2 regions of the Streptomyces sp. NPDC039462 genome follow, and region 2 is predicted to be linked to the other one. Evidence: riboswitches for the same ligand, from Rfam matches in the RefSeq annotation. Region 2 holds a riboswitch; the other holds the start of a gene.
The links. A riboswitch is a leader RNA that binds a small molecule or an ion and turns the genes downstream of it on or off. The one in region 2 is predicted to bind cobalamin.
Positions count from the first base shown of each region.

Region 1: linked by a shared signal. The riboswitch ahead of ACZ7LU_RS36505 (ABC transporter substrate-binding protein) and the one ahead of cobN (cobaltochelatase subunit CobN) in region 2 are both predicted to bind cobalamin.

Region 1 is NZ_JBVKAO010000009.1:244,294-247,660, reverse strand. It holds gene ACZ7LU_RS36515 (amino acid permease) at 1-643, shown strand, start outside; gene ACZ7LU_RS36510 (M67 family metallopeptidase) at 730-1,152, shown strand; cobalamin riboswitch at 1,156-1,287, shown strand; gene ACZ7LU_RS36505 (ABC transporter substrate-binding protein) at 1,332-2,300, shown strand; gene ACZ7LU_RS36500 (FecCD family ABC transporter permease) at 2,297-3,325, shown strand; gene ACZ7LU_RS36495 (ABC transporter ATP-binding protein) at 3,322-3,367, shown strand, end outside.
Region 2 is NZ_JBVKAO010000001.1:262,720-266,086, reverse strand. It holds gene ACZ7LU_RS01040 (cobalamin biosynthesis protein CobG) at 1-969, opposite strand, end outside; gene ACZ7LU_RS01035 (hypothetical protein) at 979-1,110, shown strand; cobalamin riboswitch at 1,253-1,376, shown strand; gene cobN (cobaltochelatase subunit CobN) at 1,418-3,367, shown strand, end outside.

The DNA.
Region 1 (3,367 bases), on a different contig from region 2:
CTCGCCGTTCGTCGCGGCCTTCGAGAAGATGGGCCTCGGCGTCGGCGCCGCGATCGTGAACTTCGTGGTCCTCACCGCCGCGCTCTCCTCCTGCAACTCCGGCATGTACTCCACCGGCCGCATGCTGCGCGACCTGGCGATGAACGGCCAGGGCCCGAAGTTCTTCACCAAGCTGACGAAGAACGGCCTGCCGCTCATCGGCACCACGGCCTCCGCCGCGTTCATGCTGGTCGGCGTCTGGATCAACTACCAGTGGCCGGGCGAGGCGTTCAACTACGTCGTCTCCTTCGCGACCATCTCCGGCATGTGGGCCTGGATCATGATCCTGGCCTGCCAGATCCGCTACCGCCGCAAGGCCGACCGCGGCGAGCTGCCGCAGTCCACCTTCCGGGCCCCGGGCGCCCCGTACACCAGCTGGTTCGCGCTGCTCTTCATCGGCATGGTCATCGTGATGATGGGCGTCGACAAGGACGCGCGGATCTCGCTGTACGCCGCTCCGGTCTGGGCCGCGATCCTCGGCGTCTCCTACCTGGTCCTCAAGAGCCGCAACCCGCAGGCCGCGGCGTTCAACAAGCGGAAGATCGGCCTCTCCGAGGACGCCTCCGCGGGTGCCTCCACCGGCGACCGCCTCTCCAAGGACTGACCGGCTCCCCAAGGCCGCTGTCCAGCATTCGGGCCCGCGCGTACCACACTCCGGTACGCGCGGGCCCCTCTGCTTATCCTGGCGCCATGCTGACCATCACCCAGGCCCTCCACGACCAGATCGTCGCGCACGCGCGCCAGGACCACCCCGACGAGGCGTGCGGCGTGGTCGCGGGCCCGGCGGGCACCGGCCGCCCCGAGCGGTTCATCCCGATGCTCAACGCCGCGCGCTCGCCCACGTTCTACGAGTTCGACTCGGGCGACCTGCTCAAGCTCTACCGCGAGCTCGACGACCGCGACGAGGAGCCGGTGATCATCTACCACTCGCACACGGCGACCGAGGCCTACCCCTCGCGCACCGACATCACGTACGCCAACGAACCCGGCGCCCACTACGTCCTGGTCTCCACGGCGGACACCGACGACGCGGGCCCCTTCCAGTTCCGCTCGTACCGGATCGTCGACGGCGAGGTCACCGAGGAAGACGTAAAGGTCGTACAGGCATACTGAGCTTTACTCACGAGGGCGGCAGGACCCAGGAAGCCGGTGCGAACCCGGCACGGTCCCGCCACTGTGACCCCGCCCCACCGGCACACGCCGGCCGGGGCGGGGGAGTCAGGAACTGACCTGCCGCCTTCCTCCACACGACGCAGGGGACGCGGAAATCCCCTGGAGGAGGCAGTTCAGCCATGTCCCGACCGATACGTGCCCTGGCCGCCGCGGCCCTGCTCGTCCCGCTCGCCGCGTGCTCCTCGGGCCCGGGCGGTGACGGCGGTGACGGCAAGCCCGCCGCCAAGGCCGCCGGATTCCCGTACACCGTCACCAACTGCGGCGTGAAGACCACTTACGACGCACCTCCGAAGCGCGCGGTCACCATGAACCAGCACACCACCGAAGTGATGCTGGAACTCGGTCTGAAGGACCACATCGCCGGCACCGCCTACCTCGACGACAAGGTCCTCCCGAAGTATGAGAAGGCCTACAAGTCGCTCCCGATGCTCGCCAAGGAGTACCCCTCCTACGAGAAGCTGCTCTCCGCCAACCCCGACTTCGTCTATGGCGGTTACGCCAGCGCCTTCCTCCCCGGCGACGGCCGCAGCCGCTCGGCACTCGCCAAGTCCGGCATCGAGAGCCGCCTCAACGTAGAGGGCTGCGCCAAGAAGCCCGTCTCCATGGACGACGTCTACCGCGAGGTCCGCGAGGTCGGCTCCACCTTCGGGGTGCGGGCCCGCGCCGACCGGTGGGTGAAGGGCGCCCAGCGCGAACTGGCCGCCACCGCCGAGAAGTCCAAGGACAAGAAGCCGCTCTCCGTCTTCGTCTACGACAGCGGCGACAAGACGGCGTTCACCGCGGGCGGCCGCGGCATCGGCAACGACATCATCGAGCGGGCGGGCGGCCGCAACATCTTCGCCCACGTCGACAAGTCCTTCAGCGACGCGTCCTGGGAATCGGTCGTCGAGCGCAGGCCCGAGACCATCCTGATCCTCGACTACGGCGCCACGACGGTCGCCCAGAAGAAGAAGCGCCTCCTGGAGGACCCGGTCCTCAAGGACGTCCCCGCCGTCAAGAACAAGCGCTTCGCGGTCCTGCGGCTCTCCGACATGGTCACGGGAGTACGAGCGCCCGAGGCGGTGAGGAAGCTGGCGGCACAGCTGTGAAGCACCTGCGCTACGCCACCGTCGTGACGACGCTCTGCGCGGCCCTCGCGGTGGCGCTCGTGGCCGGTCTCGCCCTCGGCTCCGTCCGCATCCCCGCCGCCGACGTCCTGGACATCCTCACGGGCCGCGCCGAACCCTCCCCGTTCCGCACGATCGTGCTGGACGTCCGCCTGCCCAGGGTCCTGCTCGGAGCGACCGTGGGCGCCGGGCTCGCGGTCATCGGCACCGTCCTGCAAGCCCTCGTCCGCAACCCCCTCGCCGACCCGTTCCTGCTCGGCGTCTCCTCGGGCGCCTCCGTCGGCGCGGTCTGCGCGATCGTGCTCGGCAGCGTCTTCGGCCTCGGCGCGGCCCTGTCCACCACCGTCACGATCCCGGCCGCCTCCTTCGCGGGCGCGCTGCTCTCCCTCGTCCTCGTCTACGCCCTGGCCCGCGGCGGCGGCAGCTTCGCCACCGGGCGCCTGATCCTCGCGGGCGTCGCCGTCTCGTACATCCTGACCGCGCTGACCAGCCTCATCCTCGTCACCGCCGACAGCGCGGACCACCTCAAGGAAGTCCTGTACTGGACGCTGGGCGGCCTCGGCAGCGCCCGCTGGGACATGCTCGCCCTGCCCTGCGCCACCCTCGCCGTCGGCACGGCCCTCCTGGTGTCCATGGCCCGGCCCCTCGACCTGCTCCTCGCCGGGGAGGAGGGCGCCACCGTCCTCGGCCTGCACGCCGCCCGCTTCCGCGCCGGCGTCTTCGTCCTCGCCTCGCTCCTGACCGGCGTCCTCGTCGCGTACAGCGGAGCCATCGGCTTCGTCGGCCTCATGGTGCCGCACGCCGCCCGCATGCTGGTCGGCGCCGCGCACCGCGCGCTGCTCCCGGTGGTGGCGCTGATGGGCGCCGTGTTCCTGGTCGTCGCCGACCTCGCCGCCCGCACCGTCGCCGCGCCGCAGGACATCCCCGTCGGCGTGCTCACCGCGCTGACCGGCGGCCCGTTCTTCCTGTGGCTGCTGCGGCGGCGTACCGAAGGAGTCCCGGCATGACCGGCGAGCTGCGCACCCGGGCCCTCACGTACGAGATCGACG
Region 2 (3,367 bases):
GACCCAGTCGCCGTGCGGGTGCCCGCAGCGCCGCTCGCAGCCGGACCAGTGGACGGGGAGTCCGCCGGTGCCGGGCACGGCGTCGGCGCGGACGTCGGCGAGGGACTTGGCGCAGCCCGGGCGGCCGGTGCAGGCGCCGACGCCCAGCCAGGGCGAGTCGGATGCGGTGACGTATCCGGCGGCGGCCAGCGCGGCCAGCCGTGCGCGGGCCGCGGCCCCATCGGCGAAGCCAGGGAGCACGAAGCCGCGCCAGGGCGTGACGCGCAGCTCGTCGGCGGGGAGCGGCAGGAGGGCCCGCCACTGGGCGGCGCTCACGCGGCCGAGGGGGGCGTGGACCACCACCGCGCGGCCGACGACGCCCGGGGCGGGCGGCGCGGCGAGCGACGGCAGCGGGACGTCGGCGGGAGTGGCGGAGACGTCGACCCGGGCCAGTGCTCCCGCCAGGTCCGCGGTCGTCCCGTCGGGCAGTTCACGCACCCGCCAGGCCCCGTTGCCCGCCTCGCGCGCGGCGTCGAGGAAGGCCCGGGCGGCGGCGAGGGCGGCGCGCGGGACGTCGGCCCCGGCGACCCGGCAGGCGTGGCCCCCGAGACGTACGACCGCAGTCCCGCCGGATTCTGCGATCAAGGTCACATCGCCGCCGAGCCCGGCCGCATCCCCGCGGCCGTCGTCGAGGGCGAACAGGAAGCGGCCGGAGAGCGCTGTCGTCCACTCCTCCGCGCACAGGAGTCGGTCCAGCTCACGGGCCCACAACTGCACGTCGGCGTGGCCGAGTCCGTCGGTTCCCGCGAGCGGGGACGCCACCACGTTCCGCACCCGCTCGTGGCGCTCGGAGGGCAGCAGGCCGGCGTCCGCGAGCAGCCGGGAGAGTTCGCCGCCGCACGCGTCGCCGAGGCCGCGCAGCTCGATGTTGCCGCGCGAGGTGACGCTGAGGTTCCCGTCCGCCAGACGCTCCGCCGCGGCTGCCAGCACGGAGGCCTGATGCCCCGTCAGGAGCCCGCCGGGCAGCCGGAGTCGGGCGAGGCGCCCGTCGTCCGCGAGGTGCAGGCGGAGGGCTCCGGGGCAGGCGTCACCCCGGTCACGTATGAGGGATTCGCCCTGGTCTGGGGATGATGCTCGGGTGGGCGGCATGGCGGCGAGCATACCCACGCGGATCCGGCCGGTCGCCTCCCGAGACGGACCGTCCTGGCAGGTGGCCGCCCCATCGGCGGCGGGCAGGACTTACTATGCAGGCGGCGGGCCTCCAGGTCCGCCGACGCCAGCGACGGCGTGGGTCCACCAGGACCCCAGGGAGGAAGCCCGGTGCGAATCCGGCGCGGTCCCGCCACTGTGAGCCCCACCCGCGTGGGGTGAGCCAGGAACTCCTGCCGTCCATACGACCACCCGGGGCGCGGACACCCCGAGGAAGGCCTGCGCCCGCATGCTTCTGCTGTTGTCGACCTCCGACACCGACCTGCTCAGCGCCCGCGCGGCGGGAGGCCCGGTCGACTACCGGTTCGCCAACCCGTCCCGTCTGGACCTCGACGCGCTGCCCGCGCTGCTGGACGGCGTCGACCTCGTCGTCGTACGCCTCCTCGGCGGCGTCCGCGCCTGGCAGGATGGCCTCGACCAGCTCATCGCCACCGGCCTTCCGGTCGTCGTGCTCACCGGTGAACAGGCGCCCGACGCCCAGCTGATGGCGTCGTCGACCGTGCCGATCGGCATCGCCGCCGAGGCGCACGCCTACCTCGCGCACGGCGGCCCCGCCAACCTGGAGCAGCTGGCCCGCTTCCTCTCCGACACCGTGCTGCTCACCGGCCACGGCTTCGAGCCGCCCGCCGCCGCCCCCTCCTGGGGCCCGCTGGAGCGCACCGCCCGCGCCGACGTCGAGGGCCCCACGGTCGCCGTGCTCTACTACCGCGCCCACCACATGAGCGGCAACACCGCCTTCGTGGACGCGCTGTGCGGCGCGCTCGAGGACGCGGGCGCCCGCGCGATGCCGCTGTACGTGGCTTCGCTGCGCGCCCCCGAGCCCGAGCTGATCGACGAGCTGCGCGCCGCCGACGCCATCGTGACGACCGTCCTCGCGGCGGGCGGCACCAGGCCCGCCGAGGCGTCGGCGGGCGGTGACGACGAGTCGTGGGACGCGGGCGCGCTGACCGGCCTCGACGTGCCGATCCTCCAGGCGCTCTGCCTGACCGGGTCGCGTTCGGCCTGGGAGGAGAACGACGAGGGCGTCTCGCCGCTGGACGCCGCGAGCCAGATCGCGGTGCCCGAGTTCGACGGACGCCTCATCACGGTCCCCTTCTCCTTCAAGGAGATCGACGAGGACGGCCTTCCCGCGTACGTGGCCGACGCCGAGCGGGCGGCCCGGGTCGCCGGCATCGCCGTACGGCACGCGCGCCTGAAGCGCATCCCGGCCGCCGACAAGCGCCTCGCGCTGGTGCTCTCCGCGTACCCCACCAAGCACTCCCGCATCGGCAACGCGGTCGGCCTCGACACCCCCGCGTCCGCCGTCGCGCTCCTGCGCAGGCTCATCGCCGAGGGCTACGACTTCGGCCCCGAGGCCGACATCCCGGGCCTCGTCTCCGGTGACGGCGACGAGCTGATCCGCGCGCTCATCGACGCGGGCGGCCACGACCAGGAGTGGCTCACCGAGGAGCAGCTCGCCGCCAACCCGGTGCGCATCCCGGCCGCCGACTACAAGCGGTGGTACGCGACGCTGCCGCAGGAGCTGCGGGACTCGGTCGAGCAGCACTGGGGGCCGCCGCCCGGCGAGATGTTCCTGGACCGCTCACGGGTCGGCAACGGCGGCGACCCGGAGGGCGACATCGTGCTCGCCGCCCTGCGCCGCGGCAACCTCCTCATCCTCATCCAGCCGCCGCGCGGCTTCGGCGAGAACCCCATCGCGATCTACCACGACCCGGACCTGCCGCCGTCGCACCACTACCTGGCGGCGTACCGCTGGATCGCGGCGCCCGCGGCCGACGGCGGCTTCGGCGCCGACGCGATGATCCACCTCGGCAAGCACGGCAACCTGGAGTGGCTGCCCGGCAAGAACGCGGGCCTGTCCGCCGCCTGCGGCCCCGACGCCGCGCTCGGCGACCTGCCGCTGATCTACCCCTTCCTGGTCAACGACCCGGGCGAGGGCACCCAGGCCAAGCGCCGCGTGCACGCCACGCTCATCGACCACCTGGTGCCGCCGATGGCGCGCGCCGACTCCTACGGCGACATCGCGCGCCTGGAGCAGCTCCTCGACGAGTACGCGCAGATCAGCTCCATGGACCCGGCGAAACTGCCGGCGATCCGCGCGCAGATCTGGACGCTCATCCAGGCCGCGAAGCTCGACCACGACCTGGGTCTGGAGGACCGTCCGGACGACGACGGCTTC